Regions from separate parts of the Streptosporangium sp. NPDC020145 genome, predicted to be linked through region 4. Evidence: riboswitches for the same ligand, from Rfam matches in the RefSeq annotation. Region 4 holds a riboswitch; each other region holds the start of a gene.
The links. A riboswitch is a leader RNA that binds a small molecule or an ion and turns the genes downstream of it on or off. The one in region 4 is predicted to bind cobalamin.
Positions count from the first base shown of each region.

Region 1: linked by a shared signal. The riboswitch ahead of ABZ463_RS19025 (CbtB domain-containing protein) and the one ahead of metE (5-methyltetrahydropteroyltriglutamate--homocysteine S-methyltransferase) in region 4 are both predicted to bind cobalamin.
Region 2: linked by a shared signal. The riboswitch ahead of ABZ463_RS14535 (ABC transporter substrate-binding protein) and the one ahead of metE (5-methyltetrahydropteroyltriglutamate--homocysteine S-methyltransferase) in region 4 are both predicted to bind cobalamin.
Region 3: linked by a shared signal. The riboswitch ahead of cobN (cobaltochelatase subunit CobN) and the one ahead of metE (5-methyltetrahydropteroyltriglutamate--homocysteine S-methyltransferase) in region 4 are both predicted to bind cobalamin.

Region 1 is NZ_JBEXZT010000009.1:157,438-163,254, forward strand. Features, by position in the region: gene arc (proteasome ATPase) at 1-512, shown strand, start outside; gene ABZ463_RS19015 (acyltransferase) at 713-1,879, shown strand; gene dop (depupylase/deamidase Dop) at 1,965-3,482, shown strand; cobalamin riboswitch at 3,561-3,760, shown strand; gene ABZ463_RS19025 (CbtB domain-containing protein) at 3,725-3,919, shown strand; gene ABZ463_RS19030 (CbtA family protein) at 3,936-4,676, shown strand; gene ABZ463_RS19035 (histidine phosphatase family protein) at 4,673-5,236, shown strand; gene ABZ463_RS19040 (putative cobaltochelatase) at 5,233-5,817, shown strand, end outside.
Region 2 is NZ_JBEXZT010000006.1:238,116-243,932, reverse strand. Features, by position in the region: gene ABZ463_RS14540 (iron ABC transporter permease) at 1-147, opposite strand, end outside; gene ABZ463_RS14535 (ABC transporter substrate-binding protein) at 297-1,283, opposite strand; cobalamin riboswitch at 1,476-1,602, opposite strand; gene alaS (alanine--tRNA ligase) at 1,741-4,386, shown strand; gene ABZ463_RS14525 (class I SAM-dependent methyltransferase) at 4,402-5,139, opposite strand; gene ABZ463_RS14520 (winged helix-turn-helix domain-containing protein) at 5,245-5,532, shown strand; gene ABZ463_RS14515 (metallophosphoesterase family protein) at 5,492-5,817, opposite strand, start outside.
Region 3 is NZ_JBEXZT010000042.1:8,164-13,980, reverse strand. Features, by position in the region: gene ABZ463_RS39005 (precorrin-2 C(20)-methyltransferase) at 1-296, opposite strand, end outside; gene ABZ463_RS39000 (precorrin-8X methylmutase) at 293-919, opposite strand; gene cobG (precorrin-3B synthase) at 916-2,223, opposite strand; cobalamin riboswitch at 2,235-2,438, shown strand; gene cobN (cobaltochelatase subunit CobN) at 2,555-5,817, shown strand, end outside.
Region 4 is NZ_JBEXZT010000001.1:147,823-153,639, forward strand. Features, by position in the region: gene ABZ463_RS00625 (dsRBD fold-containing protein) at 1-89, opposite strand, end outside; gene ABZ463_RS00630 (hypothetical protein) at 537-965, opposite strand; cobalamin riboswitch at 1,352-1,527, shown strand; gene metE (5-methyltetrahydropteroyltriglutamate--homocysteine S-methyltransferase) at 1,674-3,974, shown strand; gene ABZ463_RS00640 (AMP-binding protein) at 4,019-5,817, opposite strand, start outside.

The DNA of each region.
Region 1 (5,817 bases), on a different contig from region 4:
ACGCCGAGGCGGCCAGGGACATCTTCTCGAAGTACCTCATCGAGGACCTTCCGCTGCACACCGACGACCTTGCCGAGCACGGTGAAAGCCGTGGCGGCACGATCTCGGCGATGATCCAGCGGGTGGTCGAGAGGATGTACGCCGAGAGCGAGGAGAACCGCTTCCTTGAGGTGACCTACGCCAACGGTGACAAGGAGGTCCTGTACTTCAAGGACTTCAACTCCGGCGCGATGATCCAGAACATCGTGGACCGCGGCAAGAAGATGGCCATCAAGCAGTTCCTGGACACCGGGCAGAAGGGGCTGCGGATCCAGCACCTGCTGGCGGCCTGCGTGGACGAGTTCTCCGAGAACGAGGACCTGCCCAACACCACCAACCCCGACGACTGGGCCCGCATCTCCGGCAAGAAGGGCGAGCGGATCGTCTACATCCGCACCCTCGTGACGGGCAAGCAGGGCACCGAGGCAGGCCGGTCCATCGACACGGTCGCCAACACCGGTCAGTACCTGTAGAAGCACCACCAAGGCGGCGCGTGCCCTTTCGAGGGCGCGCGCCGCCTTCGCGTGTCCCCTCCACGGGCCCTCGGAAAACCGCCGCGAGGCCCGGAAGGAGGGTCACGGAAAACAGCGGGAACAAGATCCGGGCCGAGGGAACCCGGTTGATCGAAACACCGTCCAAGTGGCGTGCGTGAACACTTCGCCCCGGCGGGCACATGACCGGCACGGCCGCAAAGGGAACCGGCCGCCTCGCCGAACTCGACCTCCTGCGTTTCCTCGCCGCCGCCGGGGTCGTCTCCTTCCACTACCTCATCGCCTTCGCCTCGGTCTGGGGGGAGCGTCCGGCGAAGTTGTTCCCGGAGACGGCCACCCCGGCGGGCCTGGGCATCCTCGGCGTCGAGCTGTTCTTCATGATCAGCGGCTTCGTGATCCTGATGAGCGTCTGGGGGCGGGGGCTGGGCGCCTTCGCCCTGTCACGCCTGGTGCGGCTCTTTCCCGCCTACTGGATCAGCGTGGGCGTCGTCGCGGCCGTCTACGGCCTGGGCGCGGCCACCGCCCTGGACCCCAAGCTCGGCCTGCGCGACTACCTGGTCAACCTGACCATGTTCCAGCGCGCCTTCGGCCTGACCGACGCCAACGGCGTCTACTGGTCGCTCTGGGCCGAGCTTCGCTTCTACCTGCTGATCTCGATCCTGGTGATCGTCGGGGTGACGTTCACCCGCTGCCTGGTCTTCATGGGCGTGTGGCTGCTGGCGGCCGGGATCTTCACCGGCAACGAGAACGAGTGGGTACAGCTGATCGTGATGCCGAAGTACGCGGCGTACTTCGTCGGCGGCATGGCCTTCTTCCTCATGACCAAGCACGGCCCCAGGCCGGTGCTGTGGTGCGTGGCCGGGCTCAGCGGCGGACTGGCGGTCTACGCGGCCCTGGCCAGGGTCGAGGGCCGCATCGACGCGGTGGGCTACGCCGCGATGCCGGTGCCCGGCTGGACGGTCGTCGTGACCGTCGTGATCTTCTACGTGCTCATGGCGCTGGTGGCGCTGGGCGCCCTCGGCTGGCTGCGCTGGCGCGGGCTGGTCGTGCTCGGCGCGCTGACCTACCCCCTCTACCTGTTCCACTCGACGGTCGCCGCCGTGCTCGTGCCCGTCCTGCGCGACACGCTCGCGCCCTGGCTGACCGTCGCGGTCACCGTGCTGGTCACGCTGGTGCTGTCCTACCTGGTCCACCGGCTCGTCGAGCGGCCCATCCAGGAGTTCGTCAAGGCCAGGCGGCGGCGGGCGGCCGTACCACAGGGGAGGCACGGACGCGGTCCCGGCGGGGGAGCGGTTCCCGCTCCGGGGGCCCCGGGAGAAAACGCCTCAGAAAAGGCCTCTGTGCCATAACTGTCTGGTCACCGGGGATAGTGAAGGGTCTAGGGTCGGGGATATATACGGCGGAGTAGTCGTCCTGGATGAACAGAGGGTGCGCATGACGGTACGGCGGGTGATGGGCATCGAGACCGAATACGGCATCTCCGTGCCCGGACAGCCGGGGGCCAACGCGATGGTGACCTCCTCCCAGGTGGTGAACGCCTATCTGGCGGCCTCGGCGGCCAGGGCCAGGCGGGCACGCTGGGACTTCGAGGAGGAGAACCCTCTGCGCGACGCCCGGGGCTTCGACCTGTCCAGGGAGGTGGCCGACCAGAGCCAGCTCACGGACGAGGATCTGGGCCTGGCCAACGTGATCCTCACCAACGGGGCCCGGCTGTACGTGGATCACGCCCATCCCGAATACTCGACTCCCGAATGCACCAATCCACGAGCCGCGGTGATCTGGGACAAGGCGGGGGAGCGCGTCATGCACGACGCCGCGACGCGCGCCTCGGCCGTCCCCGCCAACGCTCCGATCCAGCTCTACAAGAACAACACCGACAACAAGGGCGCCTCCTACGGCTGCCACGAGAACTACCTGATGCGGCGCGCCACGCCGTTCGCCGACATCGTCAGGTATCTGACCCCGTTCTTCGTCTCCCGGCAGGTCGTCGTCGGTGCCGGCAGGGTCGGCATCGGCCAGGACTCCCGGGGCGAGGGCTTCCAGATCAGTCAGCGTGCCGACTTCTTCGAGGTCGAGGTCGGCCTGGAGACCACGCTCAAGCGGCCGATCATCAACACCAGGGACGAGCCGCACGCCGACCCGGAGAAGTACCGCAGGCTGCACGTCATCATCGGCGACGCCAACATGTCGGAGATCTCGACCTACCTGAAGCTGGGCTCGACCGCGCTGGTCCTCGCCATGATCGAGGACGGCTACTTCACCCGTGACCTCGCGGTCGACAACCCGGTCCAGGCGCTGCGCGCGGTCTCCCACGACCCCACGCTGAAGTACGAGATCGCGATGCGCGACGGCCGCAGGCTCACCGCGGTGCAGCTGCAGATGGAGTATCTGGAGCTGGCCCGCAAGTACGCCGAGGAGCGCAGCGGGAACGGCGTCGACGAGATCACCAAGGACGTCCTCGACCGCTGGGAGTCCGTCCTGACCCGTCTGGCCGAGGACCCGATGCAGCTGTCGCGGGAGCTCGACTGGGTGGCCAAGCTCGAACTGCTGGAGGGCTACCGTACCCGTGACGGCCTGGCCTGGTCCCACCCGCGGCTGCAGCTGGTGGACCTGCAGTACTCCGACATCCGCCCCGAGCGCGGCCTGTACAACCGGCTGGTCGCCCGGGGCAGGATGCAGCGCCTGGTGACCGAGGACGAGGTGCGGCGGGCCATCGAGGCGCCGCCGAGCGACACGCGGGCCTACTTCAGGGGTCGTTGCCTGAGCCAGTTCAGCGAGTCGGTCGCCGCCGCGTCCTGGGACTCGGTCATCTTCGACATCCCGGGCAGGGAGTCCCTGCAGCGCGTTCCGACCATGGAGCCGCTGCGCGGTACGAAGGCCCATGTCGGAGAGCTGTTCGACCGCTGTCGCACCGCCGCCGACCTGGTCACCGCTCTCACCGGCGATCAGTGACCTCCCGTGCGGGCGGGTGCTCCCGCCCGCACGGTTTATGGCTTTGTGTCCGCTATCGCATGGATTGACGGACGCTGTGAACCGGTATACATTCCGGGTGTTTTGTGGCGGTGCGAGGGAAATCCGGTGAGATTCCGGTGCGGTCGCGCCACTGTAACCGGCCCGAGAGGGTGGGGAGCCAGGTCACTCGGCCGCCACCGACCTACGAAAAGGGGCGCGTCAATCCCCTGAAGGAGGTGGCCGTGAGCCAGATCTCTGCTCCGCCGGTCAAGCCCATCCCGCTCGGTTCGCTCACCCGCTGGCTTCTCGCCGTACCGGTGCTGCTGCTCCTCGCCTACCTGGTCGCCTTCGACCAGGGCGCGATCTCGCAGGCCGGTAACTACCTGCACGAACTCATGCACGACGGGCGTCACCTGCTCGGTGTTCCCTGCCACTGAGCGCACCGAGCCACACGTGATCACCAAACTCATCGTCAGAGGCATGCTCGTCGGCCTTCTCGCAGGACTGCTCGCCGGAGTGTTCGCCTACACCGTGGGCGAACCCCGCGTCGAGCGGGCCATCGCGCTGGAGGAGGCCGCGGCGGCCTCCTCCGGCACCGGTGCCCACAGTCACGAGGCGGCCGAGCCCGCCCACTCCCACGGGGAGGAGGCGCCGGTCAGCAGGAACGGCCAGCGCTTCGGCCTCTTCCTCGCCTTGGCCCTGTACGGCCTGGCTCTCGGGGGCCTGTTCGCCCTCGTGTACGCGGGGGTGCGCGGCCGGGTCGGCCCGAGATCGGAACCGCTGCTGGCGGTCTCCCTCGCGGCGGCGGCGTTCGTCGCGATCGTCCTTATCCCTTTCGTGAAATATCCCGCCAACCCACCGGCCGTCGGTGACCCGGAGACGATCAACCAGCGCACGGTGCTCTACCTGGTCGCCGTCGCCATCGGCATCCTCTCCGTCGGCGCCGCGGCGGCCGCGCACCGCTACGTCTCCTCCGAGGAGGCGTGGCCGCGCTGGCTCGCGGGCGGTGCGGCGCTGCTGGTGCCGGTCGCGGCGGCCTGGATCCTGCTGCCCGGGATCGACGAGGTGCCCGAGGGGTTCCCCGCCGGTCTCCTGTGGGACTTCCGCCTGGCCTCCCTCGGGACACAGGCGGTGTTCTGGCTGGGCGTAGGAGCCCTGTTCGCCTTCGCCGCGCGCAGGCGCAGCCCGGCGTGACGGCCCCCTCGGGGGTCGCGCGCCTGCTGCTGGTCTGTCACGCCTCGACACGGGCGACGGCACGGGCGGCCTTTCCCGGAGACGAGCCGCTCGACGGGAACGGCCTGCGCCGCGCCCGGGCGCTGGCCCCGCGGATCGGTCCGGGCCGGGCCGTCCGCGGAGCCGAGCTGCGTTGCGCGCAGACGGCCGAGGCGCTCGGCCTGCGTGCCGGGCCGGAGCCGTCGCTCGCCGACTGCGACTACGGGCGCTGGCGCGGCATGACGCTGGCCGAGGTCGAGGCGGCCGATCCCGAAGGACTCGCGGCCTGGCTCACCGACCCGGCGGCGGCCCCCCACGGCGGGGAGCCGATCACCGGACTCGTCGGCCGGGTCGCGGCCTGGCTCGCGGTCCTCGGCCCGGGGCGGACGGTCGCCGTCACCCACGCTCCGGTGGTCAGGGCCGCGGTCGTGCACGCCCTCGGCGCCCCGGCCCATGCCTTCTGGCGCGTCGACGTCGCGCCCCTCGCCCTGGTGACGCTCACCGGGCGGGGCGGACGCTGGCGGCTGAGTTACCCCGTATGACGAGAGCCGAGGAGGCAGTCAAGGTGCGCGACCCGCGCTATCCCTTCACCGCGATCGTGGGGTCGGAGGACCTCAAGCTCGCCCTGATCCTGAACGCCGTCTCCCCCGGTGTCGGCGGAGTCCTGGTCAGAGGGGAGAAGGGCACGGCCAAGTCCACGATCGTGCGGGCGCTCGCGGCGCTGCTCCCGCCCGTCGAGGTGGTGCGTGGCTGCCGCTTCTCCTGTGACCCCGCCGCCCCGGACCCCGGCTGCCCGGACGGCCCGCACGAGGCCGCCCCCGGCACCGTACGGCCCGCCAGGCTCGTCGAGCTGCCGGTCGGCGCCTCAGAGGATCGCCTCGCGGGCTCACTCGACCTGGAACGGGCGCTCACCGAGGGGGTGAAGGCCTTCGAGCCCGGCCTGCTCGCCGACGCGCACCGGGGCGTCCTCTACGTCGACGAGGTCAACCTCCTGCACGACCACCTGGTGGACCTGCTGCTCGACGCCGCCGCGCTCGGCACCTGCTACGTCGAACGCGAGGGCGTCTCGGTACGGCACGCCGCCAGGTTCCTGCTGGTGGGGACCATGAACCCGGAGGAGGGG
Region 2 (5,817 bases), on a different contig from region 4:
CATCCCGCAGACCGAAAGACCGGCGCCGATGACCCCGCCCAGGATCACCCGCGGCAGCCGTACGTCCATGACGACGGTCTCCCTGACCGGGGACCAGACCGGTTCGGCCAGCGCGGGGTGGAGGCGGTGCAGCAGGATGCCCCACACCTGTTCGGCGGGCAGGCTGATCGAACCGGCCGCGACCCCCGCCGTGACCGCCCCGCCGAGCAGCAGCGCGCACAGCGCGAGCGTCAGCGGGTACGGCAGGCCGGGGCGCCGGGTGACGGGCGTCGTCCGGGAGAGCCCGGTCAGGCCGCTCACTCGAACCGGTCGGGGTGGATCTGCCGGGCCAGCGACTCGACCGCCGACGGCGCCCGGACCCCGAGCACGACCGACGACAGCGGCAGCACCGCGAACCGCCTGTGCCTGATCGCCGGAACGTCGGCGAGCGCCGGGTTCGACAGCAGGAACCTCTTCTTGTCCTCGACCTTCTCCTCGCCGTAGTCGTAGACGACGATCCAGTCGGGCGCGCGCTCGGCGACCTGCTCGAACGACACGTCGGCCCACGTCTTGTCCACGTCGGTGAAGACGTTCCGCGCGCCCGCCAGCGTGATGATCTCGTCGCCGACGCCCTTGCCCCCGGCGGTGAAGGCGGTCTTGTCGCCGCTGTCGTAGACGAACAACCTGACCGGCTCGACGTCGGCGAGCCTCTCCCTCACCCGCGTCAGGGGCTCGTGCAGCCGGGTGATGAGCGCCTCGGCCCGTTCGCGCACGCCGAAGATCGTGGCGACGTTGCGGATCTCCCGGTCCATCAGGTCCATGTTCACCGGGCCTGACGGGCACTGCTCGACGTTGAGGTAGGTGTCGATCCCGGCCTTGCCCAGCGCGTCGCGGCCGCGGCCCTCCTTCTCGTCGAAGGCGCTGGAGAAACCGCCGTAGACGAAGTCGGGCTCCTCGGCCAGCAGCGCCTCGTAGGAGGGGTACTGCCTGGAGAGCACCTTCACCCCGTCGTAGGCGGCCTGGTACTCGGGCAGGACCTTGTCGTCGAGATATCCGGTGCCGGCCATCGACCCCTGCAGTCCCAGCGCCAGCATCACCTCGGTCGCGTGCTGGTTGAGCGAGACCGCCCGCCGCGGCGGGCGGTCGTAGGTCGTCCTGACGCCGCAGTCGTCGAGGGTGACCGGGAAGCCCGCGACGGCCCCGGCAGGGGCTTCAGCCGGGGCTCCGGAGGAGGCGCCGCAACCGGCCAGGAGCACGGCGCAGGACAGGGCGAGCAACAGGGACAGGGGACGTCTGACCGTCACGGACGGTTCCTCTCACGGGATCTGCACCATGGGACGGCCCTGCCGGAAGGTCACGGAACCGGCCAGGAGGTCGTCTCCGGGCACACGCCGGCGCGGAGGGCTCGTGCGGTCGTCGCCACGCGAGGTCATCCATCGGCCGACCCGCTCCTCTCCGGGGAGATCCGCCCCAGTTCGTCGAGGAGGCGACCGCGTGAGTCTCCTGGCTCTCGGGTCGATGCTCGCCCCCGTCTTCCCACCCCGCAGGGGGCGGTGACCTCGTGGGGGTCCGCTCGCCGATCACAGTGGCGGGACCGCGCCGGATTCGCACCGGCTTCCTCGTCCGCGCTCGCCTTCGCCGGTCATCATTGCACGAAGCCGTTGATGCGCTGAAGATGGCCTCCGGTTCCGGCGGCGGCTGTACGATGCCTTGTTGCAACAAATTTGCAATTGCAAAGTCTGGCGGTATTCGGGAGGGCAAGTGCGGACGGCGGAGGTCAAACGGCGGTTCCTTGAGCACTTCGCGGCGGCGGGGCACACCGTGGCCGCCAGCGCGCCGCTGCCCGCCGACGACCCGACGCTGCTGTTCGTCAACGCGGGCATGGTGCCGTTCAAGCCCTACCTCCTCGGGCAGCGGACACCGCCGTCCCCCCGGGCGGCCAGCGTGCAGAAGTGCATCCGCACCCTCGACATCGACGAGGTCGGCAAGACCACCAGGCACGGCACGTTCTTCCAGATGAGCGGCAACTTCTCCTTCGGTGACTACTTCAAGGAGGAGGCGATCAGGCTCGCCTGGGACCTGACGGTCAAGCCTCGGGCCGAGGGAGGCTACGGCCTCGACCCCGACCGGATCTGGGCCACCGTCTACCTGGACGACGACGAGGCCCACGCCCTGTGGCGGGACGTGATCGGCCTGCCGGAGGCCCGCATCGTACGGCGCGGCAAGGCCGACAACTTCTGGTCCATGGGCGTCCCCGGGCCGTGCGGGCCCTGCTCCGAGCTCTACTACGACCGTGGCCCGGCCTACGGGCGAGAGGGCGGGCCCGAGGTCGACGAGGACCGTTACCTCGAATTCTGGAACCTGGTCTTCATGCAGTACGAGAGGGGCGAGGGCGTCGGCAAGGAGGACTACCCGATCCTCGGCGAGCTGCCCTCCCGCAACATCGACACCGGCATGGGCCTGGAACGCATGGCGGCGCTGCTCCAGGGTGTCGACAACCTCTACGAGACCGACGAGACCCGGCCCGTCCTGGACGCCGCGGCGGCGCTGACCGGAACCAGGTACGGCGTGCGCTCCGGGCCGTCCGCGGCCGAGAGCCACCCCGACGACGTCCGGCTCCGGGTCGTCGCCGACCACGTCCGCACCGCGCTCATGCTGATCGGCGACGGCGTCACCCCCTCCAACGAGGGACGTGGCTACGTGTTGCGCCGGATCCTGCGCCGGGCGATCCGCGCCGTCCGGCTGCTCGGTTACGAGGACCCGGTCCTGCCCGAACTGCTGCCGGTGGCCCGCGACTGCATGGCGCCCTCCTACCCGGAGCTGGCCGCCGACTTCGACCGGATCTCGGCCTACGCCTACGGCGAGGAGGAGACCTTCCGTTCGACGCTGCGCCAGGGCAGCGCGCTGCTCGACCGGGCCATCACCCGGACCGGGGAACGGCTGCCCGCGGGCACGGCCTTCAAGCTGCACGACACCTACGGCTTCCCGATCGACCTGACCGTCGAGATCGCCGCCGAACACGGCCTCGACGTGGACGTCACCGGGTTCAGGGAGCTGATGGCCGAGCAGCGGCGCCGCGCCCGTGAGGACACCCGCGCCAGGAAGACCGGCCACGCCGACACCGGACTGCACCGCGCCCTCCTCGACGAGCACGGCCCCACCGACTGGCAGGCGTACACGACGCTGACCACCGACTCGACGGTCCTGGCCGTGCTCCGCGACGGGGCGCCCGTGGCCACGGCCGTCGCGGGCCAGATCGTCGGCGTCGTCCTCGACCGCACCCCGTTCTACGCCGAGTCCGGCGGCCAGGAGAGCGACGCGGGAACCCTGCACGGCCCGAGCCTGTCCGCCGAGGTGCTGGACGTGCAACGCCCCGTCCCCGGGCTGGTCGTGCACCAGGTGCGCGTCCTGGACGGGGAACTGGCGCCGGGACAGCCCGTACGTGCCCAGGTCGACCCCGAGTGGCGCGCGGGCGCCCGCCAGGCCCACTCGGCGACCCACGTCGTGCACGCCGCGCTGCGCGCCACGCTCGGCCCGGCCGCCCTGCAGTCCGGCTCCTACAACCGGCCCGGCCACCTGCGCCTGGACTTCTCCTGGCGCGGCGCCCTGCCCGCCGGAGCCCGCGGGGAGATCGAGGACGCCGCCAACGTCGCGATCCGCGGGGACCTGCCGGTCGAGGTGCGCCACATGCCCCTTCGGGAGGCCCGTGAGATCGGGGCGCTGGCGCTGTTCGGCGAGACCTACGACGAGACGGTCCGGGTCGTCGAGATCGGCGGCGCCTGGTCACGGGAGCTGTGCGGCGGCACCCACGTCGACCGCTCCTCCCAGATCGGCGGCGTCGCCGTCACCACCGAGTCGTCGGTCGGCTCGGGGCAGCGCCGCATCGAGGCCGTCACCGGCATCGAGTCCTTCCGCTACCTCGCCCGCGAGCGCGACCTCGTCTCCCGGATCGCCGAGCAGTTCAACGCCCCCCGCGCGGAGGTCGCCGACCGGGTCGCCGCCCTCGCCGAACGCCTCAGGGAGAGCGAACGTGAGACGGCCAGGCTCCGCGACCGGCTCCTGACCGTCGAGGCCGGTCAGGTCGCCGCGACCGCGACCGTCCACGGCGACGTCCTGCTGGCCACCGGCACCACGGAGACCGACGCCCGTCTCCTGGCGGAGCGCGTCGGCACGGCGCTGCCCGAGGACCGGCCGGGCGTCGCCGCGGTGCTGTCAGGAACGGCCCTCGTGGTCACCGTGAACGCCGCGGGCCGTACCCGGGGACTGGCCGCCGCGGACCTGGTCAGAGCGCTGCCCGAGGGCCGGGGCGGCGGCAACGCCGAGACGGCCCAGGGCCGCAGGCCCGCCGACCCGGACAAGGCCCTGGCCGCCCTCGCCGCCCTCCTCACGGACCGGACGCCGGCGTGACCGGACCGCCCCGGCTCACCCGGCGTGTTCGTAGACGCTGACGTGCCGCCGGCTCGTGGCCGTGTACGGCTCGTGTTCCCAGCCTCCCCAGCGCTCGCGCAGCCGGAGACCCGCGATCCGGGCCATGAGGTCGAACTCCGGCGGATGGGCCAGGCGGAGCCTGATGGGACTGAGGACGATGCCCTCGGCGCTGATCCTGACGTGGTTCTCGTCGAGGATCTGCGTCACCGGGTCGTAGCGGCACACGTCCAGGCCGACGTGGTCGACCCCGACGTGCTCGGCGTCGACGTACTGGTGACGAGGGCGCGCCGGGGCGGTCGGTATCCGGCACTCCACGACGAACACCCCGTCCTCGGCCAGGTGCCGGGCCGCGTTCTCGAAGCAGCGGACCTGGCCGTCCTGGGTGAGGAGGTTGCCGATCGTGTTGTACACCAGGTAGACCAGGCCGTAGCGGCGTCCGGTGGTGACGGTGGACATGTCGCCCATGGTCACCTCGATCAGGTCGCCGCCCGGCTTCTCGCGCATCCGGTCCACCATGTCCGGTGAGAGCTCGACGCCGTCGACCCGTATCCCGCTTCCGGCCAGCGGCAGGGCGACGCGGCCGGTGCCCACCGCGAACTCCAGTGCGTCGCGCCCGGCAGCGAGCCCGGCCAGGAACGCGACCGTCCGCTCCTCGTCACCACGGGTGTCCTCGGCGTCGTAGCGCATGGACACCTCACGGCCGAAGCTCGTGCGCGGATCGAACCCCTCCATGTCCTCTTCCTCTCGCTCGGTCCGGCGCTCCCCGCCCCGGAGGAGCCCACGTGAGAAGTCCACGCCACCCGGCGCGAACGGCCAAGCAACGCAGGGTGGGACTTAATGGGATCGGCTCCACCCCCGGACGCCACCGCCCTGGCGGCGCTGCTGGGCGCGCCCAGGGCCACGTTGCTCGGCCTGCTTGAGGAGCCGTCGCCGACGGTCGAACTCGCCCGCCGCATGGGGGTGACCCCGAACGCCGTCTCCCAGCACCTGCGCGTGCCGTACGGCACCGGCCTGGTCACCCGGGTCCGTGACGGGCGGCACGTCCTGTACCGCAGAAGTCCCCTCGGTGACCGGCTGGTGGCGTTCAACAGGCCGTACGGCCGTCGCGCGGGCCGAAGGCGGTGACGGCCTCGGCGTCCGTCGTGACGGCGTGGATGTAGTGCTCGGCCCACGAGCGGCAGTCGTGGTAGCCCGACCTGCGCACCACGGACTCCACGGCGTCGTCGAGGTCGAACGGGGTGCGGCGGATCTGGACCTGGCCGTCGCGCAGCAGCAGCCAGTGACCGCCGGTGCGGCCGTAGGGCATGCCGATGCTTCCGGCGTTCACCACGAGACGCTCGTCCACGAGCCGCATGTACGGCATGTGCGTGTGCCCGCACACCACGGTGCGCACGTCGCCGGGCAGGTCGG
Region 3 (5,817 bases), on a different contig from region 4:
AGGTGGGCGGCCAGCCGCAGCGCGCAGTCGGCGTAGAAGTCGTCGATGGCGCCCTGGTAGCCGCCGGGGTGGTCGGTGGTCTCCGTGGTGAGCGGGTAGATCAGCGCCTCCTCGATCTGCCCCTCCCGCAGGTACGGCGCCGCCACCGAGCGGGCGATGCTCCTGCCGTGGCGGGCGCTGTGGTAGGCGATGACGTCCGCCTCCCCGATGAGCCTGGCCGCCTTGACGGTCACCAGTTCCGGGTCTCCCGGGCCGAGCCCGACGCCCCTGAGCCGTCCCGCTGACGTGTCGTTCACTCGACCTCACTCGCGATCGCGTTGACCGCGGCGGCGGCCATCGCACTCCCACCCCGGCGCCCGTGCACGACCAGGTACTCCAGACCCGCCGGATGCCCGGCGAGCGCCTGCTTCGACTCGGCGGCGCCGATGAAACCCACCGGCACGCCGAGCACGGCGGCGGGCCGTCCCGCCCCCTCCTCGACCATCTCCAGCAGCCTGAACAGCGCGGTCGGCGCGTTGCCGATCGCGACGACCGCCCCTTCGAGACGGTCGCGCCACAGTTCGAGGGCGGCCGCGCTGCGGGTGGTGCCGAGCCGTACGGCCAGCTCGGGCACGCCGGGCTCACCCAGCGTGCAGAGCACCTCGTTGCCCGCGGGCAGGCGGCGCCGGGTCACCCCCGAGGCGACCATCATCGCGTCGCACAGCACGGGCGCCCCCGCGCGCAGGGCCGCCCTGGCCGAGGCGACCACGCCCGGCGACCAGCCGAGGTCGGCGACCAGGTCCACCATCCCGCAGGCGTGGATCATGCGGACCGCCACCTGGGCGACGTCCGGCGGCAGGCCGTCCAGGTCGCTCTCGGCGCGGATGGTGGCGAAGGAACGCCGGTAGATCTCCGCGCCGTCCCGGACGTAGTCGGTCACGTTTCCCCTCTCAGAGCCGCCACGGCGGCCGTGGTCTCCTCAATGTCCGCGCAGTTCAGGCCGCTTTCCGGGCCACTGTTCAAGCCGCTGTCCAAGCCGCTGTCCTCCAGGAGGACCCGGTAGCCGGTCGTGGTCGCGACCACGTCGACGGCCCGTCCTCGCGGGCGGCCGCAACGTCGTTCGCAGCCCGCCCAGTGCACCGGGAGCGTACCGGGGCGGGCGGGGACGGCCGAGGGCGGGTCGCTCTCGGCCGCGATCCAGCGGGCGGCGTCGGCCCGCACGTCGGCCAGTGACTTCGCGCAGCCGGGCCGCCCCGCGCAGGCCGTCACGCCCGTCCACGGCGAGGCCGGGTCGAGGACCAGCCCGGCGGCGACGAGCCGCCCGGCGACCCCGGAGAGAGCGGCCGGGGACAGGCCGGGCAGGACGACGCCGCGCCACGGCGTCAGCCGTACCTCCTCGACGGCCAGGCCGGCCAGCAGGGCGGCCTGGGCGGAGGTCAGCCGCCCCAGCGGCGCCGTGACGCCGAGCGTGTTCAGGCCTGAGGGCTGTTCGACGGTCCCGACGGGCCCGTGGGAGGGCGCCGGGACGGGGTCCCGCCGTACGGGGGCGGAAGTCGTCTCCAGGGTGGCCGCGACCCGGGCGGCGACGCGCTCCGCGCAGCCGGGCAGTTCGCCGATCCGCCACACACGGCCCTCCCGCACCCCGGGCTCGGTCAGGAACGCCTCGGCGGCGGTCAGCAGCGCGGCGACCGCCGATCCCGGTGGCATCCGCAGGCCGCTGTCGGCCTCGGCCAGCAGCAACGCCACCTCGCCGGGGCCGGTCGGCAGGATCGCGGCGTCCGCCCCGAGCCAGGCCACGTCGCCCCGGCCGTCGTCGAGCGCGAACAGGAACCGCCCCGGCAGGCCGGCGAGCGCGGGCGTGCCGCACAGGCGCAGGTCGAGCTCACGGGTCAGCGGTCCCACGTCGAGAATCCCCCGGCCGTCGAGGCCGCTCAGCGGTGAGGCCAGGACGTTGCGGACCCGTTCGTGGGTGGCCGAGGGCAGCAGCCCCGCCTGTGCCATGCGGGCCGCGAAGGCGTCCCCGGCGCCCAGTCCGCGCACCTGGACGTTCGCCCGGGAGGTCAGCTCGACGACGCCGTTGCCGCAGGTCTTGGCGGCCGAGGCCAGCTCGCGCAGCTGCGGGGCCGTCAGGCGCCCTCCGGGCACCCTGACGCGCGCCAGGCCGCCGTCGGCCGCGGAATGCACCTGGAGCGCCCCCGGGCACGCGTCGGGATGAGATCGTCCGGAGAAGTGACCTTTTGACACGCTGAGGATGGTAACTCCAGTTTCTTGCGGGGACCTCGCTGCCGTAGTCTCATCGTTGGCGACGGCAAAAGGGAGGAAGCCGGTGTGAATCCGGCGCGGTCCCGCCACTGTAACCGGGGAGCGAACCCCATCCAGCCACGGTCCGGCAACGGGCGGGAAGGCCGGGGGGAGCATCGATCCGGGAGCCAGGAGACTCCAGCCGTCGTAGCCGACGACGACCCGGGGCGAGGACCCCGAGGGAGGAAAGCCCTGTGCGCTGTTCGCCGTTCCCCAGCCGCAAGCCCGCACCGCCGTTCACGGCCGCGCCGCTCCCCGCCGGGGAGCGTGGCGAATGATCCTCCTGCTCTCCACCTCCGACACCGACCTGCTCAGCGCCCGCGCCAGCGGCGCGGACTACCGGCTCGGCAATCCCGCCAGGCTCACCGCGGGGGACCTGCCTCCCCTCGTCGAGGGCGCCGACCTGGTCGTCGTACGGCTGCTCGGCGGGCGCCGCGCCTGGGAGGAGGGCCTGGACGCCCTGCTCGCCGGGCCGCTGCCCGTCGTCGTGCTCGGCGGCGAGCAGGCGCCGGACGCCGAGCTGATGGAACTGTCGACCGTGCCCGGCGGGGTGTGCGCCGAGGCGCACGCCTACCTCGCCCACGGCGGGGCCGCCAACCTCGCCGAACTGGGCCGCTTCCTGTCGGACACGCTGCTGCTGACCGGCCACGGCTTCGCCCCGCCCGCCCCGACGCCCGCCTGGGGCGTGCTCGAACGCCGGGCGCGCCGTGAGGAGGGCCCGGTCGTCGGCGTGCTCTACTACCGCGCCCACCACGTCGCGGGCAACACCGCCTTCGTCGAGACGCTCTGCGCCGCGATCGAGGACGCGGGCGCCCGCGCGCTGCCCGTCTACTGCGCCTCCCTGCGCAGCGCCGAGCAGGGCCTGCTCGACACCCTGGGCACGGTCGACGCCCTGGTGGTGACCGTGCTGGCCGCGGGCGGCACCCGCCCGGCCACCGCGTCCGCGGGCGGCGACGACGAGGCCTGGGACGTCGGCGCGCTCGCCGAACTCGACGTGCCGATCCTGCAGGGCCTGTGCCTGACCGGCGGCAGGGCCGCCTGGGAGGCCAACGACGACGGCCTCTCCCCGCTCGACGCGGCGACCCAGGTGGCGATCCCCGAGTTCGACGGGCGGATCATCACGGTGCCGTTCTCCTTCAAGGAGATCGACGGGGACGGCCTGACCGTCTACGTCGCCGACCTCGAGCGGGCCTCCCGCGTGGCGGGCATCGCCGTACGGCACGCCGTCCTGCGGCACGTCCCGCCCGCAGAGCGGCGGATCGTGCTGATGCTGTCGGCCTACCCGACCAAGCACTCCAGGATCGGCAACGCCGTCGGCCTCGACACCCCGGCGAGCCTGGTGCGGCTGCTTGCCGCGATGCGCGAGCACGGCTACGACATCGGCGCCGAGGACGAACTGCCCGGCGTCACCGGGCAGGACGGCGACGCGCTGATCCACGCCCTCATCGCCGCCGGAGGCCAGGACCCCGACTGGCTCACCGAGGAACGGCTCGCGGGCAACCCGGTGCGGATCAAGGCCTCCCGCTACGCCGCGTGGTTCGCCACGCTGCCCGAGGACCTGCGGACCTCGGTCGAGGAGCACTGGGGGCCCCCGCCCGGTGAACTGTTCGTCGACACCTCCGCCGACCCGGACGGTGAGATCGTGCTGGCCGCGCTGCGCGCGGGCAACGTCGTCGTCATGGTGCAGCCGCCCCGGGGGTTCGGCGAGAACCCCATCGCCATCTACCACGACCCCGACCTGCCGCCCAGCCACCACTACCTGGCCGCCTACCGCTGGCTGTCCGACGGCTTCGGCGCGCACGCCGTGGTGCACGTCGGCAAGCACGGCAACCTGGAGTGGCTGCCCGGCAAGTCGGCGGGCCTGTCGGCCTCCTGCGGCCCCGACGCCGCCCTCGGGGACCTGCCGCTGATCTACCCGTTCCTGGTCAACGACCCCGGCGAGGGCACCCAGGCCAAGCGCCGCGCCCACGCCACGCTGGTCGACCACCTCGTCCCGCCGATGGCCCGCGCCGACACCTACGGCGACATGGCCAGGCTTGAACAGCTCCTCGACGAGCACGCCTCCATCGCCGCGATGGACCCGGCCAAACTGCCCGCGATCCGGGCGCAGATCTGGACGCTGATCCAGGCCGCCAGGCTCGACCACGACCTCGGCATCGAGGACCGTCCGCACGACGCCGAGTTCGACGACTTCCTGCTGCACGTGGACGGCTGGCTGTGCGAGGTCAAGGACGTCCAGATCCGCGACGGCCTGCACGTGCTCGGCGCGGCCCCGCAGGGTGCCGTCCGCGTCGACCTGGTGCTGGCCATCCTGCGCGCCCGCCAGATGTGGGCGGGCGGCATGGCGCTGCCCGGCCTGCGCGAGGCGCTCGGCCTGCGTGAGGACGGCACCGCCGGGCGCCTGGGCGTCGACGAGGCGGAGGCCGAGGCCAGGTCACTGGTCGAGGCGATGGAGGAACGCGGCTGGGACCCGGCCGCCACGGCCGAGGTCGCCGCGTCCGTGACGGGCGGCGACCGGGAGCAGGTCGGGCGTGTCCTGCGGTTCGCGGCCGAGGAGGTCGTCCCCAGGCTGGCGCGCACCGTGGACGAGATCGGCGCGATCCTGCACGCCCTCGACGGCGGCTACGTCCCGGCGGGACCGAGCGGGTCGCCGCTGCGCGGGCTGGTCAACGTGCTGCCGACCGGCCGCAACTTCTACTCGGTCGACCCGAAGGCCGTGCCGAGCAGGCTGGCCTGGGAGACCGGGCAGGCGATGGCCGAATCGCTCCTCGAACGCTACCGCTCCGAGCACGGCGACTGGCCGCGCTCGGTCGGCCTGTCGGTGTGGGGCACCAGCGCCATGCGCACCGCAGGGGACGACGTGGCCGAGGTGCTGGCGCTGCTGGGCGTGCGCCCGGTGTGGGACGAGGCGTCGCGGCGGGTCACCGGCCTTGAGGCGATCCCCGCCGGGGAACTGGGCAGGCCCAGGATCGACGTGACCGTCCGCATCAGCGGCTTCTTCAGGGACGCCTTCCCGCACGTGGTCGCCCTGCTCGACGACGCCGTACGGCTGGCCGCCGGGCTGGACGAACCGGACGAGGACAACTACGTCAGGGCGCACGTGCTGGCCGACACCCGTGAGCACGGCGACGAGCGCAGGGCGACCATGCGCATCTTCGGCTCCCGTCCCGGGGCGTACGGCGCCGGGCTGCTGCCGCTGATCGACAGCCGCAACTGGCGCGACGACGCCGACCTGGCCGAGGTGTACGCCGTGTGGGGCGGCTTCGCCTACGGAAGGGGCGTCGAGGGGGTCCCGGCCAGGCAGGACATGGAGGCCGCCTACCGGCGGATCGCGGTCGCGGCCAAGAACGTCGACACCCGCGAGCACGACATCGCCGACTCCGACGACTACTTCCAGTACCACGGCGGCATGGTCGCCACCGTCAGGGCGCTCACCGGCAGGGCCCCCGCCGCCTACGTCGGCGACAGCACCCGCCCCGACGCGGTCCGCACCAGGACCCTGTCCGAGGAGACCTCCAGGATCTTCCGCGCCCGGGT
Region 4 (5,817 bases):
GCACCCGCGATGGGCAGGACCGCCCTGGCGAAGGTCTCGTCGCCGTCCTCGGTGATGGAGACCCGGACGTCCCACTGCTTGGATCGCATGATCTGAACCCCCGTTCTTCGTGACGGTGGCGGCGCCCGCTCTCCGGGCGCGAAGCCGTCATCTCCATTGTCGGAGCCGTACGGCGTGACCATCAGGGACGAAGGTCCCGCCCTTGGGGGACGGGCTTCCCTAGGACCCGTTTTGCGGATCTTTCCGCCTGCCGCGGTCGCCCAGGCGGCGCCCCGCCGCGTTGTCGCCCCACCCCACGAAAACGCTCCGCGTTTGCCGCGGGGCCCGGGGAGAATCTGTCGCCCATAACTCCGTTATGAGCTCCTCCTCCGCCTCGCGGGGCATCCACCTGGACGATCCTCGCCACGGCGAAGATCCACAAAACAGGTCCTGGGCGGGGCGTCGTGCCCTTGGGAAAACGGGAAACGGGGCGATCCCGTTTCCCGTTTCCCGGCATTCGTTCTCCACGGGCCCGCGACGGGCCCGTCGTGAGTTCTCTAACGCGAGGTGGTGGAAACCGGCAGGCGGGACTCCTCCCGCTGTTCCTCGTGCCCCTCGCGCCGGGGGAGGGTCGCGGCGACGACCAATGTCCCGGCGATCAGGACGACGTTCTTGACGACGAACTCGCCCTCCATTGTGAGCATGAGCGGGTTTCCGTCCTTGAACGCGACACCCGGGTGGAGCACCAGGACCAGGAACGTGCCGACGAGGTGGAGCAGGAGCACGGGCAGGAACGGGCGCAGCCACCGGCCGGTGAACAGCGCCAGGGCCACCGCGACCTCGAACACGCCCAGGGCGGGCACCACGAACGACGCGGGCAGCGGCACGAAGGACAGGGTGTCGGCGACCAGGGCGCCGACCGGGCTGACGTTCGCCACCTTCAGCACGCCGAACCACAGGAACACCAGGCCGAGCGTCCCTCGCATGATGACCGGGAAACGCCGGTGGAGAATGGCGGCGACTCGCGACTTGACATCGGTTAGGGCGCTTGGTATACGCCCTTGATGGAGATGTGACCCTTTAGTCCGATACATGGTTAACTCCGATGGCTGGGGGGTTTGCCGGGTCTAATATAGCCTGCCCTTTTCTTTCGGAAATTGTAGGAAATGGGGTCTTAGGTCACGGTTGTTGAGTCGCCAAAGCGGGGGACGGAGACTTTCCCGCGACCCGCGAATTCCCCCGTACGGTTTCAGGCGGCCCGGGGCGATGGGAGAACGATCCCGCGAACCCGCCGGCGGGCCCGAATATGGTTGTCGCTCCGCCATCGGATGCGCGTAGGGTTGGGGACGCAGTCGGTTCGCCCTGCCCGCCAGGCAGACGCGTCGTAAGAGGGAACCCGGTGTGACTCCGGGACTGCCCCGCAGCGGTGAGTGGGAACGACCGCCGTCAAACGCACTGGATCCGGCAGATCGGGTCCGGGAAGCGACGGCCACTAGGTGTCAGGGCGAGACAACGGCCCGGACGTGCCCGCGAGTCCGAAGACCTGCCACTGCCCGCGTGCGACCACGCACGCGGTGACCTCGGTGACCTCGCGGGTGGGTCGGCGGCATGGGACGGGCCTGGTGCGCCCGCCTCTCCTTCGTCTCTCCCCTCGGGGCACCGGAGTCCTTTCGTGACTCGCGAAGGAGAGTTCCGTGACCGAGACTTCCTCCCCCACCGTGTACGGCTACCCCCGTCAGGGGCCGGACCGTGAGCTGAAGAAGGCGATCGAGGGCCACTGGGCGGGCCGGGTGACCGAGCGTGACCTGCTGGACGTCGCGGCCGGGCTGCGCGCAGGCAACTGGCGGCACCTGACGGAGGCGGGGGTGCGGGAGGTGCCGACCGGCGACTTCTCGCTGTACGACCACGTCCTCGACACCACCGTCATGGTCGGCGCCGTCCCCCCGCGTCACCGAGCCGTCGTGGAGACGGAAGGCCCCCTGGCGGGATACTTCGCCATGGCCCGGGGCACCCAGGAGGTCGCCCCGCTGGAGATGACCAAGTGGTTCGACACCAACTACCACTACCTGGTGCCGGAGCTGGGACCTGACACCGTCTTCGCCGCGGACCCGGCAAAACAGGTCGGCGAACTGCGCGAGGCCGTCGCGCTCGGGCACACCGCGCGCCCCGTGCTCGTCGGCCCCGTCACCTACCTGCTGCTGGCCAAGCCCGCCCCCGGCGCGGACCCGGCCTTCGAACCCATCGGCCTGCTCGACCGGCTGCTGCCCGTCTACGCCGAGGTGCTCGCCGCCCTGCGCGCGGCCGGTGCCGAGTGGGTGCAGCTCGACGAGCCCGCGCTGGCGCAGGACCGCGACCGGGCGGTGCTCGACGCCGCCGCCCACGCCTACCGTGAGCTCGGCGCCCTGACCGACCGGCCGAAGATCCTCGTCGCCGGTTACTTCGACCGGCTCGCAGACGCGCTGCCGGTCCTGGCCAGGGCGCCGATCGAGGGCCTGGGACTGGACTTCACCGGCCCGGCCGCGGCCAACCTGGAGGACCTGGCCCGCGCGGGCGGTCTGCCCGGCAAGCGCCTGATCGCCGGTGTCGTGGACGGCCGCAACGTGTGGATCAACGACCTGGGCGGGTCGCTGGCGACCCTGGCCACCCTGCTCGGCCTGGCCGGCCGGGTGGACGTCGCGCCCTCCTGCTCGCTGCTGCACGTCCCCGTCGACCTCGGGCTCGAACACGGCCTCGACCCGCGGGTCGGCCGCTGGCTCGCCTTCGCCAGGCAGAAGGTCGCCGAGGTCGTCACCCTGGCCACCGGGCTCAGCGAGGGAACCGGGGCCGTCGCCGGACGGCTGGCCGCCAACCGGGCCGACCTGGCCTCACGCGAGGCCTCCACGCTCACCCACGACCCCGGGGTCAGGGCCCGCGCCGCCGCGGTCACCCCCGCCGACACCCGCAGGCCCCAGCCGTACGGTGAGCGGGCGGCGGCCCAGCGCGCCCGCCTCGGCCTGCCGGAGCTGCCCACGACCACCATCGGCTCCTTCCCGCAGACCGGGCGGCTGCGGGCGGCCCGCGCCGACCTGCGCGCCGGGCGGATCGACCAGGACGCCTACGACGAGCTGATCGCCTCGGAGATCCGCTCGGTCCTGGTCTTCCAGGAGCGGGCGGGCATCGACGTCCTGGTGCACGGAGAGCCGGAACGCAACGACATGGTCCAGTACTTCGCCGAGCGGCTCAACGGCTACCTGGCCACCCAGCACGGCTGGGTGCAGTCGTACGGCACCCGCTACGTGCGCCCGCCGATCCTGGCCGGGGACGTCTCCCGCCCCAGGCCGATGACGCTGCGCTGGACGACCTACGCCCAGTCCCAGACGGGGCGCCCGGTCAAGGGCATGCTGACCGGCCCGGTCACCATGCTCGCCTGGTCCTTCGTCCGCGACGACCAGCCGCAGGCCGAGACCGCCCGCCAGGTCGCCCTCGCCCTGCGCGACGAGGTCGCCGACCTGGAGGCCTCGGGCATCGCCGTCATCCAGGTGGACGAGCCCGCGCTGCGGGAGACACTGCCGCTGCGCGCGGCCGACCGGCCCGCCTACCTGGCCTGGGCGACGGAGGCCTTCCGCCTGGCCACGAGCGGGGTGCGGGCCGACACCCAGATCCACACCCACATGTGCTACGCCGAGTTCGGTGAGATCCTGTCCGCCATCGACGACCTCGACGCCGACGTGATCAGCCTGGAGGCCGCCCGTTCCCACATGCGGGTCGCCGGCGAGCTGGCCGGGGCCGGGTATCCCCGCGAGGTGGGGCCGGGCGTCTACGACATCCACTCCCCGAGGGTGCCGGACGTCGAGGAGGTCGCCTCCCTGCTGCGCGAGGGACTCGGCGGCGTCCCGGCCGGGCGGCTGTGGGTCAACCCCGACTGCGGCCTGAAGACCCGTGGCTGGGGCGAGGTCCGTGTCTCCCTGGACAACATGGTCGCCGCGGCCCGGGTGGTCAGGGCGGAGGCCGGCTGACCCCTCCTCCGGGCCCGGCGCGCGCCGGGCCCGGAGGCTCCCGGTCACGACAGGCGTTCGGCCGCGAGCCGCCGCACCTCAGACCGCACGATCTTGCCCAGCGGGGTTCTCGGGAAGGCGTCCAGGCCCAGGTCCTCGACGGGGACGAACCTGCGCGGCACCTTGAAGGTGCTGACGAACCTCAGCAGCGTCGCGCGCCAGCCGTCGACGCGGGCGACGGCACCGGGCAGCAGCGTGTAGACGAGCACCGGCTCGGCCCCCGTCACCGGGTGCGGCAGCGCCACCAGGACGGCGTCCTCGACGCCTTCGAGGTGCGGGACGACGTTCTCGACCTCGGCGGGGTAGAGGTTCTCGCCGTTGACGACGACCATGCCGTCGAGGCGGTCGACGATCGACAGCTCCCCGCGTTCGTCGAGGCGTCCCAGGTCGCCGGTGCGTATCCAGCCGTCGTCGATCCGCTCCCCGGTGAGGCCGGGGGCGTCCTGGTAACGGGTGAACACGTTGTCCCCGCTCAGCAGCACCTCGCCGCTCTCACCGGTCGCGACGTCCCGCCCGTCCCGGCCGGCCACGCGGACCCGGGAGCAGTCCAGGGGCAGCCCGGCGCTCCTGGGGTCGCCGCTCTTTCTCCCGCGTGGTTCGACCGTGGCGATCGAGGCCGTCTCGGTCATGCCGTACACCTGGTGGACGGGCAGGCCGAAGGTGGCCTCGAAGCGGTGGATCAGCTCGACGGCGAGGGGGGAGCCTCCGGCGAGGACCCCCTTCAACCGGCCTGCGACCGGTCGTTCCGGCCGTTCGACCAGGTGGGCGAGGTAGGCGTTGACCACAAGCGTCCACGTTGGCTCGTAGCGGTCGACGTAGGTCCAGAACCGCGCCAGCGCCGCCTCCGGGCGCACGCACACGGTACGGCCGCCGCACCACAGCGGGGTCAGCGTCGGGAAGACCTGCCCGCCGGCGTGGAAGAGCGGGCCCACGTTGAGGAAGACGTCGTCCTGGCCCGCCCGCGCCCATCCGGCCAGGGACCGGGAGCCCGACAGCAGGCTCCTGTGCGACAGGACGACCCCCTTCGGGGTGCCGGTGGAACCGGAGGTGTAGACGATCTCGGCGTCGGCCGCGCCGTCACCGCCGGAGAGGATCGGCCGCCTGCCGTACGCCTCACCCCGCGCGAGCAGGCCGGTCAGCAGGGACTCCTCGTCGTCGGTGCCGATCCACTCCGGGCGTCGCCGCAGCTTCACGGCCGTGGCCTCGCGGCCGAGGACGAGCGCGGGCCCGCAGTGCGTCAGGAGCGTTTCGAGTTCGGCGGCGCCCGCCTTCGGGTTCAGCGGCACCAGCACCCGCCCTGAGGCGACGACGCCGAGGAAAAGCAGCGCCGCCAGCGACGAGTTGTGCATGACCGTCGCCACCCGCGCCCCGGCGGGGACGCCGCGTTCCTCGAACAGGGTCGCGCATCCCCTGGTGAAGGTCAGGACGTCCGCGAAGGAGAAGACGCGGCTCTCCGGCTCGACGGGCAGCAGGTAGGGGCGCTCGCCGTACCTGGCGGCGGCCGAGGTGACGAGGCCGAGCAGGGTCGTCGCCGCGGGGAGGGACGGCCCGGTCACGGCCGGCGGGGCGGGTCCGGGCAGGGCGACGCTCCGGGACCCCTCCCGCAGGGCACGTCGTACGGCGGCGCACAGGTGGCTGACCGTGGGCGTCTCGAAGACGACGTCGACGACGTCCGCGCCGAAGGACAGTTCGAGGCGCGTCACGATCTCCACGGCGGCCAGTGAGTCCATCCCGGCTTCCATGAGGTCGTCGTCGGGACCGAGACGGGAACGGTTGAGGGCCTCGGCGCAGATGGAGGTCACCC